Regions from separate parts of the Martelella sp. AMO21009 genome, predicted to be linked through region 2. Evidence: predicted binding sites of a transcription regulator. Region 2 holds the regulator's gene; each other region holds the start of a gene.

Region 1 (3,271 bases), on a different contig from region 2:
GCCACCGCCGAGCCGTCAGGATACCGGACGCTGCCATAGAGTATGCCGTTCGCGTTTTCCGCATGAAGTCTGGCGCCGATCGCCTGAGACTTGCGATAATCGTCGGGGTCATAGAGTTCGGAAAAACGCGTGCGGTCCCGGACATCGTGAAGATCGGCGTCAAGCGTGCCGACGAGTTCGCGAAAATCGGAGGTCCAGCCCGCCGCCTGATCTGTGGCCGCCATGAAGACGGCATGGTGATGTATGGTCTCGAACAGCGCGACCTCGATCCGGTCGCCGGCATAATAGACGCCGAACGAACCATCGCTGAACCGGCTCGGCCGATCCGTCGAGGTATGGACGAAGGGCGCCATCGCCCAGGACGCGCCTTCGCCGGAAACCCGCCGTTCGGGCGGCACCAGATCAAGCATGCCGACGCTTGTGCTGACGCGCGGATTGGTCTTGGCCTCAGCCGAGAGAATCGCGTCCCAGTCGGCGGGGTCGGCGATATCCTCGAACAGATCGATCGGGGGAAAGCGGGAACGGATGATCCGGTGGGTCTTTGCCCACGTGACGCGCAAAATGTCGGGCATGGTCAAGCTCAGCCGCCCCGGACGCTGTCGAGATAGCGCCGGACCCGCATGATATCGGTCAGTTCACCGCCAAGCATGATGTCGAGCGCCGATGCGCCGCCGAAAGCCGCGTTTTCCCGCCGCACCCAGCCATAGACCCGCTCTGCATCCGTGAAGATGATCCGGAGCGCCTTGTGAATGCCCATCAGGTTGGAAAGCCGGGCTTTGAGATCGCGCGGAATGCGCCCGATATCGCCGCCCTTCCAGCGCGCCCATGTGCGCGGCGACAATCCGCCCAGCAGAATGCAGGCCTGGCTGTCGCTCAATTCCCAGCGCGAAAACAGATTGACCGCCGCCCGTGCCATCGCCTGCCCTTCCGCCTCGGTGATCTCCGGGGCGGAGTTCTGATGCGCGGTCTTTTCGATCACTTGAAGCTGGGGCATTGCTAATCTCGTTTTTGCCTTTTGGCATAATATAGGAATTATGATGCCATATGACAAGACAATCGAATATTTTCGGTCGGATCGCTTTGGTTTGGTACCCTTGACCTCGCGCACTCGCCTTCCAATCTTCGGAAGAGACGCAAGGAAAAGATCATGGCCCCCAAGAAACCGATATTGCCGGGCACGAGCAGCAGGCCGCTTGATCCCGATCTGGACGCCCTTCAATACGAGATCATGCAGGAGACGGCGCAGGCGCTGGGGCGGATCGGCGGACGGTTGGAGGAGGCGCTGGCGGCGCTCAGACGCCACGACGAGACGCCGGGCTCCAATCAGGACCGCGATGAACTGGTGCAGGCAGCGGCCGACCGTGCTTTCGCGCTGTTCATCCAACGCGATTATCTGGGGCTGCGCACCGATCACCATCTGAAATCGACCTATGACATACCGCGCGAGGTGATGCTCAGGATCGGGGTGATGAAGAAGCAGGAGAAGGGCGGCGAGACGTGAGGATTGCGCAGGTTTCGAGCCGGTGATCAGGCACGCGTCGCGCAAACAAAAACGCCCCGGTTTTTGCCGGGGCGTTTGAGGACAGAGGGTGTCTTAAGTAGCGGAGTGATGGAGGCGTTCAATCTCGTCTTTCAGGTGAAGTTTCCTGCGTTTGATCGATGCGATTTCCTGGTCGGGGCTGGACGGCGAAGCCATTACGTCGTGAAGCTTCCTCTCAAGTTCCGAATGCTTTTCCTCGAGAGCGGCAAGATGCGTCTGAACTGTCATTGCACACGTCCTTCCTTTGGTTTCGCGCCGCCGGATGCGGCGCCTCGTCATCAAAGTGCAATGTAAGAATGCCATGATCGAAGACGTTTGTCGAAGGCGGAAATGTGATTTTGTCGCGGCATTTTGCCCAAGGCACGCCTGATCTTCCCGGCGCTTTGCTTTTCACCGAAAACGATTGATGCTAGAGCGTGTTTCGCTCGAAACGACGCATGGTCGGCGCGTGCCACATTCGTCGAATTTGTTGAAACAATGGAATGCCGATGAGCCCGATCAAGAATCCGCCTGTCGCCATCGTCATGGGGTCCCAGTCCGACTGGGAAACGATGAAGAACGCTGCTGACATTCTCGACATTCTCGACATCGATTACGACGCGCGGATCGTCTCCGCCCACCGCACGCCGGACCGCATGTATGAGTTCGCCCGCAGCGCCCGCGCCGAAGGTTTTCAGATTATCATTGCCGGCGCCGGCGGGGCAGCGCATCTGCCGGGCATGATGGCGGCGCTGACGCCGCTGCCGGTTTTCGGCGTGCCGGTGCAGTCGCGCGCGCTCTCCGGCCAGGACAGCCTGTTGTCGATCGTGCAGATGCCGGCGGGCATTCCGGTTGGAACGCTCGCCATCGGCAAGGCCGGCGCTGTCAATGCGGCGCTTCTGGCGGCAGCCGTTCTGGCGCTGGCCGATCCGGAGCTTGCAGGTCGGCTCGATGAATATCGCGTGCGCCAGGCGGCAAGCGTTGCCGAATACCCCATCGACAAGGACGAATGAGTTTCATGAAGACCATCGGTATCATCGGCGGCGGTCAGCTTGGCCGCATGCTGGCCATGGCGGCCGCCCGGCTTTCGATCCGCACCGTCATCCTGGAGCCGCAGGAAGATTGCCCGGCCGCCCAGGTCGCAAACCGCCATATCGTGGCGGCCTATGATGACGAGGCGGCGTTGGTTGAGCTCGCTGGCGCTTGTGAAGTCATCACCTATGAATTCGAGAATGTGCCGGAGAAAAGCGCCGCGCTTCTGTCGGCCGAACGGCCTGTCTATCCGCCGGCCCGTGCGCTGTCCGTCTCGCAGGACCGCCTCACCGAAAAGACCTTCCTCAACGACAGCGGCATCGCCACCGCCGGTTTCCGGGCGGTTGATACCGCTGAGGACCTTGCGGACGCGCTTGAGGCGTTCGGTGGACGCGGCGTGTTGAAGACCCGCCGCTTCGGCTATGACGGCAAGGGGCAGTGGGTGTTTGACGGCAGCGACAATGATCCGGAGGCCGCCTTTGCAGCGCTCAATGGCGCGCCCGCGATCTTCGAAGAGTGGATCGATTTCGATCGCGAAATCTCGGTGATCGCCGCGCGCGGCATGGACAGCACGATCGTCTGTTTCGATCCGGCTGAAAATGTCCACCGCGACGGCATTCTGCGGACGTCCACCGTTCCAGCCAGCGTTTCGCCGGACATTGCGGCGGCCGCCGTGAAGGCGGCGGAGCGGCTGCTGATCGGGCTCGATTATGTCGGCGT
Region 2 (3,271 bases):
TCGCCGACAAGGTCGGCCATCTGCATGTGCTGCAGCGGACCGCGCAATGGGTGGTGCCGCTCGGCATCGGCCCCTTCCCGGCCGAAACGCGCGAGAAGATCAAGGCCGATCCGCATGGCTTCCGCGACTGGGCGCTGAGCACGGCTGCGGTTTTCGGCTTCGACGAAAGCACCGTGTCCGCGCTCGAGGTGGATGAGGAAGAGCGCCGCCGGGTCTATGAGAAGGCGTGGCAGAAGGGCAACGGCTTCAGCTTCCTGCTCGAAACCTTCTCCGATATTCCGGTGACCGCCGAAGCCAACAAGACGGCGACCGATTTCATCAAGTCGAAGATCGACGCCATCGTCAAGGATCCGGAGACCGCCCGCAAGCTGACCCCGCGCGACTATTACGCCAAGCGTCCGCTGGCCGCCGACAATTACTACGAGACCTATAATCGCGACAATGTCACCCTCCACGACGTCAAGGCCGAGCCGATCGAGCGCTACGCCGAAAACGGGCTGATCGTCGGCGGCAGGGAGCTGGAACTCGACGTGGTGATCATGGCGACCGGCTTCGACGCGATGACCGGCAACTATCTGAAGATCGACACGATCGGCCGCGACGGCGTGCGCCTGAAGGACGCCTGGAAGGAAGGCCCGCGCGCCTATGCCGGCATGTCGATCGCCGGTTTTCCGAACCTTCTGATGGTGTTCGGCCCGTTCAGCCCCTTCACCAGCCAGCCGCTGGTGCATGAATGGCAGGTCGACTTCCTGTGCACCCTGATCGAAAAGGCCGAACAGGGCAACGGCATCATCGAGACCAGCAAAAAGGCCCAGGACGACTGGGTGCGGGTGTGCCAGGAAGGCATGGCCGGCACGCTGTTCGAGGTTACCGATAGCTGGATCAACGGCGCCAACATTCCCGGCAAGCCCCGCACCTCGATGTGGTATATGGGCGGCATGGGCAATTACATGACCGAAATGAACGCCATCCGCGACGACAATTACCGCGGTTTCGAAGTCCGCTGATCCCGAACGTCGAAGGCACGGGATTGACCGGACTTCGATTCAATGGATGTTCCGGCGTACGATCTCATCTCAAAGGGCGAAGTAGCAGGGGCCATGCGGCCCCTCACACTTCCATCGAATAGCCGGCCCCGCGCACGGTGCGGATCACGTCGGGCATCTGCGAGAAGTTGAGCGCCTTGCGCAGCCGGCCGACATGGACGTCGACGGTGCGTTCGTCGACATAGATGTCGTGGCCCCAGACGCCATCGAGAAGCTGGGAGCGCGAGAACACCCGGCCGGGCGAGGTCATCAGGAATTCGAGCAGCCGGAACTCGGTCGGCCCGAGGCGAACTTCCTTGGCCTTGCGATGGACGCGGTGGGTCTCGCGGTCAAGCTCGATATCGCCGCATTTCAAGACGCTGGAGAGCACTTCCGGCCGGGCCCGGCGCAGGATCGCCTTGACGCGCGCCATCAGTTCCGGCGTCGAGAACGGCTTGACGACATAGTCGTCGGCGCCGATCGCAAGGCCGCGAACCTTCTCGCTTTCCTCGCCGCGCGCCGTCAGCATGATGATCGGCAGGCGCTCGGTTTCCGGCCGCATCCTGAGCCGGCGGCAGAGCTCGATGCCGGAGACGCCGGGCAGCATCCAGTCGAGCAGAAGAAGGTCCGGCACCCGTTCCTGGAGCCTCAGTTCGGCCTCGTCGCCGCGGGCGATCGTCTCGACTTCATAGCCTTCCGATTCAAGGTTGTAGCGCAGCAGAACGCTCAGCGCTTCTTCATCTTCGACAACTGCAATCTTCGGAACCATCTCGTGCCTCTGTCAAATGGTTTCAGGACTTGCTTTCGCCGGAGCCGACCGAGGGCGACATGTCGTCCTTCGGGCGTTCTCCCTGCGGCTGCGAGCCGGTGGCGATGTAGTAGATCATTTCAGCAATATTGGTGGCGTGGTCGCCGATGCGCTCGATGTTCTTGGCGCAGAACAGAAGATGCGTGCAGGTGGTGATGTTGCGCGGATCTTCCATCATGTAGGTCAGAAGCTCGCGGAACAGCGAGGTGTAGATCGCGTCGATCTCCTCGTCGCGCTCGCGGATCGAGTTGGCCTTGTCGGCCTGGCGCGAGGTGTAGGCGTCGAGCACTTCCTTGAGCTGGAGCAGCGCCAGTTCCGACAGGTGCTCGATGCCGTGAGCGAGCTTGCGCGGCACGCCGGTGCCCTGCACCGAAATCACCCGCTTGGCGGTGTTCTTGGCCATGTCGCCGACGCGCTCGAGATCGGCGGCGATCCGGATCGCGCCCATGATTTCGCGCAGGTCCGCCGCCACCGGCTGGCGCCGCGCGATGGTGACGATCGCCTTTTCGCCGACCTCGCGCTCGGCATCGTCCAGCGCCAGATCCTCGGCGATCACCTTTTCGGCGAGCTCGGTATCGGTGTTGACCAGCGCCACGACGGATTGCGAGACCATCTCTTCCGCCATGCCGCCCATTTCGGAGATCCGGCGCTGGAGATATTTCAGCTCCTCGTCGAAGGCCGATATGATATGCGAGTGTGCCATCTGTGCGTCTCCTTAACCGAACCGGCCCATGATGTAGTCCTGGGTCCGCTGGTCCGCGGGATTGGTGAAAATCGTGTCGGTGTCGTCCTCCTCGACCATGTAGCCGAGGTGGAACATCGCCGTGCGTTCGGAAACGCGGGCGGCCTGCTGCATCGAATGGGTCACCATCACGATGGTGTAGTTCTGCTTCAGCTCGCTGATCAGCTCTTCCACGCGCGCGGTCGCGATCGGGTCGAGCGCCGAGCACGGTTCGTCCATCAGGATCACTTCGGGGCTGACAGCAATGGCGCGGGCGATGCAGAGCCGCTGCTGCTGGCCGCCGGAAAGGCTGGTGCCGGGCTCGTGCAGGCGGTCCTTGACCTCGTTGAACAGGCCGGCCTTCTGCAGGCTGGTCTCGACGATCCGGTCGAAATCCGAACGGTGGCGGGCCAGACCATGGATGCGCGGGCCATAGGCGACATTCTCGTAGATCGATTTCGGAAACGGGTTGGGGTTCTGGAACACCATGCCGACGCGGGCGCGCAGTTCCACCACGTCGATGCCGGAGGTGTAGATGTCCTCGCCGTCGAGCGTGATCGTGCCGGTGACCCGGCAATTCTCGATCGTGTCGTTCATGCGGTTGAGCGTGCGCAGAAAGGTCGACTTGCCGCAGCCCGACGGGCCGATCAGCGCGGTGACGGCATTGCGGCGGATATTGAGATTGACGTCGAACAGCGCCCGCTTCTGCCCGTAATA
Region 3 (3,271 bases), on a different contig from region 2:
GGCGGCGGAAAGCACGGGGAAGTCCCGGTATTCCGTGTCCTTCAGCATGTCCTTCGTGTACCAGGTCTGCGCCTTGGAGACGATCTGCACGGACGGGTCATCGGCCACCAGCGCGAAATAGGATTGCAGCGGCGCGGAGGTCTTGCCGACCGGGGTGCGGACGTATTCGAGCGTCGCCTCGTGATCGGCCTCGGCAGCGGCGATCACCGCCGCGTCGCTTTCGACATCGGCGATGACCTTGCGGTCCTCGGTGCGGTGGTAGATCGGCCGCGCCTCGGTGGTGAAGTCGACGATTTTCCAGCTTTCGCCGTCCTTTTCCAGCAGCAGGTCGATAAGGCCCATATGCGAGCCCCAGAAGCCGGCCATTACCGCCGGCTTGCCCTTGAGCGTGCCCTTGTCGACATCGACGTCATCGATGCCGGCGAAATCATCCGTGCCGGGGAAGACGAGGTGCTGGTGGCCGGTGAACACCGCGTCTATGCCGTCGACGCCTGCGAGATAGAGCGAGGCGTTTTCCATCAGCGGCGCGGGGCCGGTGCCATCGATGCCGGAATGCGACAGCGCCACGATGATATCGGCGCCTTCTTCCTTCATCACCGGCACCCAGGCTTCGGCCGCTTCCACGATATCGCGGGTATTGGCCTTGCCGGAAAGGTTCTTCTCGTCCCAGACCATGATCTGCGGCGGTACGAAGCCGATGAAGCCGATCTTCACCGGGCTCTTGTTGCCGTCGCCATCGGTGATCATCTGCTCCTGGATCAGGTAGGGCCTGACCATCAGGTCGTCCTTGGTGGGGTCATCGGCCAGTGCGCCTGTGGTCAGGTTGGCGCAGACATAAGGGAAGTTCGCGCCGGCGAGCACCTTGTGCATGAAGTCGAGGCCGTAATTGAACTCGTGATTGCCGAGCGTGCCGACATCATAGCCGAGCACATTCATGGCCTTGATCACCGGATGGACGTCGCCGTCCTGCATGCCGCGCTCATAGGCGATGTAATCGCCCATCGGATTGCCCTGCAGGAAGTCGCCATTGTCGATCAGCATGGAATTTGTCGATTCGGCGCGGATGGAGTCGATGATCGAGGCGGTGCGGGCAAGGCCCATCGTGTCGTTGGGCTTGTCGGCGTAATAGTCATAGGGAAACACGTTGACGTGGATGTCGGTGGTTTCCATCAGCCGCAGATGCGCCTGGTTGCCGGCGGCACGGGCGGAGAACGGATGGAGGGCGACCATGGCGGTGGCCGTTGCCATGCCGCGCAGCAGCGTGCGACGGGAGATCGGTTGCAGTTCGAAAAGCGCGGACATCGGCGGCTCCGTTTGTGTTGTGGCGCGGGCTTCGCGCCGTCGGCGGTTGACAATGATCATGGAATGAATTGCAAGTCTGTGAAAGCTTAATGACAGGCTAGGCGCGCAGCCAGCTTTAGGTCAATACGGGGAGGGGTGGATTGGTTTCCAGTTTTACGATCAGGGCGGCGACGGCGGAGGATGCGCCAGACATGGTGCGGCTCATCAATATCGCCGATCACGGCTTGCCGCTGTGGCGCTGGGGGCGGCTTGAGGGCGGCGAGGGCGATCCGTGGGAGGCCGGGCGCGAAAGCGTCCGGCGCGAGGATCAGGTCGTCAACTGGAAGAACGGCACGGTCGCGACCCTTGGCTCCGACATCGTGGCGCTGCTGCTGGCCTATCCGCTGGAGCGCGATACGCCGACCGGCGAGGCCGATCATGCGGTGTTCGAGCCACTGAAGGCGCTGAAGGCGAAAGCAGTGGGCAGCTATTACATTCACGTGCTCGCGGCCTATGCGGAGTACCGCCGGCGCGGGCTCGGGAAATTGCTGATGGAGCGGGCGGCGCGGATGGCAGGCGGCCGCGATCTCGCCCTGATCGTTTCCGACGGCAATGCGCCCGCGCGCCGGTTCTACGATCAACTGGGCTTTCACGAAGCCGCGCGTGAAGCGATCGTCACCGCCGAGGACTGGAAGGCAGAGGGCGAGAACTGGCTGCTGCTGGCAAAGCCCTCGAAAGCTTAGTCGATCCCGACATTGATCCGTTCGATGATCGGTCTCAGCGCAAAGGACGAGTTGATCTGCACCACATGCGGCAGCGCCGACAGCCAGTCGCGGTGGATGCGCTCGTAATCCTTCAGGTCCTTGGCCGCCACCCGCAGCGTATAGTCATAAACGCCGGAGACCATGTAGCAGACGATGATGTTCGGGCAGCGCTTCACCGCCTCCTCGAACTCGGCAAGCGTGCGGGCGAACTGGCCGGAAAGCGAGATCTGCACGATCGCCACCATCTTGTAGCCAAGCGCCTCGGGCGAGATTCTTGCGGTATAGCCCTCGATCACGCCGCTTTTTTCCAATATATCGAGCCGTCTGGAACAGGCGGATGGCGACAGGCCGACGGTTTCCGCAAGGTCCGCATTGGTGATGCGGCCGTTCTTCTGCAGTGCCTTCAAGATCGCACGATCAATCTCGTCGATATCCATAGTTCGAATACCCTTCGATTTTTATTGTTCTTTTTCGAAAATTAAACGAAAAAAGCGAAAAATCAAGGATAACTTTGCAAGGACATTGCTGCGATTTCGCGTTTCAATCCCGGTCAGGTTGTATCGATTGGAGCGAGGAGATCGAAAATGCTTGTCGGCTGTCCGAAGGAAATCAAGAATCACGAATACCGCGTCGGCCTGACCCCGGCATCGGTGCGCGAATATGTGGCGCATGGTCACCAGGTTATCGTCGAGACCGGCGCGGGTGCCGGCATCGGCGCGGGCGATGATGCCTATCGCGCTGCGGGCGCGACGATTGTGCCGGATGCCGCCACTGTGTTCGCCAGAGCGGATATGGTCGTCAAGGTCAAGGAACCGCAGCCTTCCGAATGGGCGCAGCTCAGGGAAGGCCAGTTGCTCTATGCCTATCTGCATCTCGCGCCCGATCCGGCGCAGACCGAGGGGCTTCTCGCCTCCGGCGTCACCGCGATTGCCTATGAGACCGTGACCGACGAGCGCGGCGGGCTGCCGCTTCTGGCCCCGATGTCCGAGGTGGCGGGCAGGCTTTCGATCCAGGCTGGTGCCACCGCGCTACAGAAGGCCAATGGCGGGCTTGGCGTGCTGCTGGGCGGCGTTCCGGGCGTTCAGCCCGGCAAGGTGGTGGTGATCGGCGGCGGCGTCGTCGGCCTGCATGCGAGCCTGATGGCGACGGGGCTTGGCGCTGAGGTCACGATCCTCGACCGCTCGCTGCCGCGCCTGCGCGTGCTGGACGAGCTGTTCCGCGGCCGG

What was found. Region 2 encodes PhoB, which activates phosphate uptake and scavenging genes when phosphate is short. Its sites were predicted from a motif close to TGTCATNNANCTGTCAT; they were not measured.
Positions count from the first base shown of each region.
Region 1: a site for PhoB is predicted at 1,814-1,830, ahead of V6766_RS19365 (YdcH family protein). Genes of this name have one in related genera too.
Region 3: a site for PhoB is predicted at 1,381-1,397, ahead of V6766_RS12995 (bifunctional 2',3'-cyclic-nucleotide 2'-phosphodiesterase/3'-nucleotidase). Genes of this name have one in related genera too.

Region 1 covers NZ_JBAKFR010000023.1:1,161-4,431, forward strand. The annotation lists gene V6766_RS19350 (RES family NAD+ phosphorylase) at 1-572, opposite strand, end outside; gene V6766_RS19355 (MbcA/ParS/Xre antitoxin family protein) at 581-994, opposite strand; gene V6766_RS19360 (DUF6665 family protein) at 1,148-1,501, shown strand; gene V6766_RS19365 (YdcH family protein) at 1,595-1,768, opposite strand; gene purE (5-(carboxyamino)imidazole ribonucleotide mutase) at 2,023-2,532, shown strand; gene V6766_RS19375 (5-(carboxyamino)imidazole ribonucleotide synthase) at 2,529-3,271, shown strand, end outside.
Region 2 covers NZ_JBAKFR010000002.1:228,034-231,304, forward strand. The annotation lists gene V6766_RS03310 (flavin-containing monooxygenase) at 1-1,007, shown strand, start outside; gene phoB (phosphate regulon transcriptional regulator PhoB) at 1,111-1,794, opposite strand; gene phoU (phosphate signaling complex protein PhoU) at 1,817-2,536, opposite strand; gene pstB (phosphate ABC transporter ATP-binding protein PstB) at 2,549-3,271, opposite strand, start outside.
Region 3 covers NZ_JBAKFR010000010.1:19,895-23,165, forward strand. The annotation lists gene V6766_RS12995 (bifunctional 2',3'-cyclic-nucleotide 2'-phosphodiesterase/3'-nucleotidase) at 1-1,302, opposite strand, end outside; gene V6766_RS13000 (N-acetyltransferase family protein) at 1,443-2,024, shown strand; gene V6766_RS13005 (Lrp/AsnC family transcriptional regulator) at 2,021-2,482, opposite strand; gene ald (alanine dehydrogenase) at 2,630-3,271, shown strand, end outside.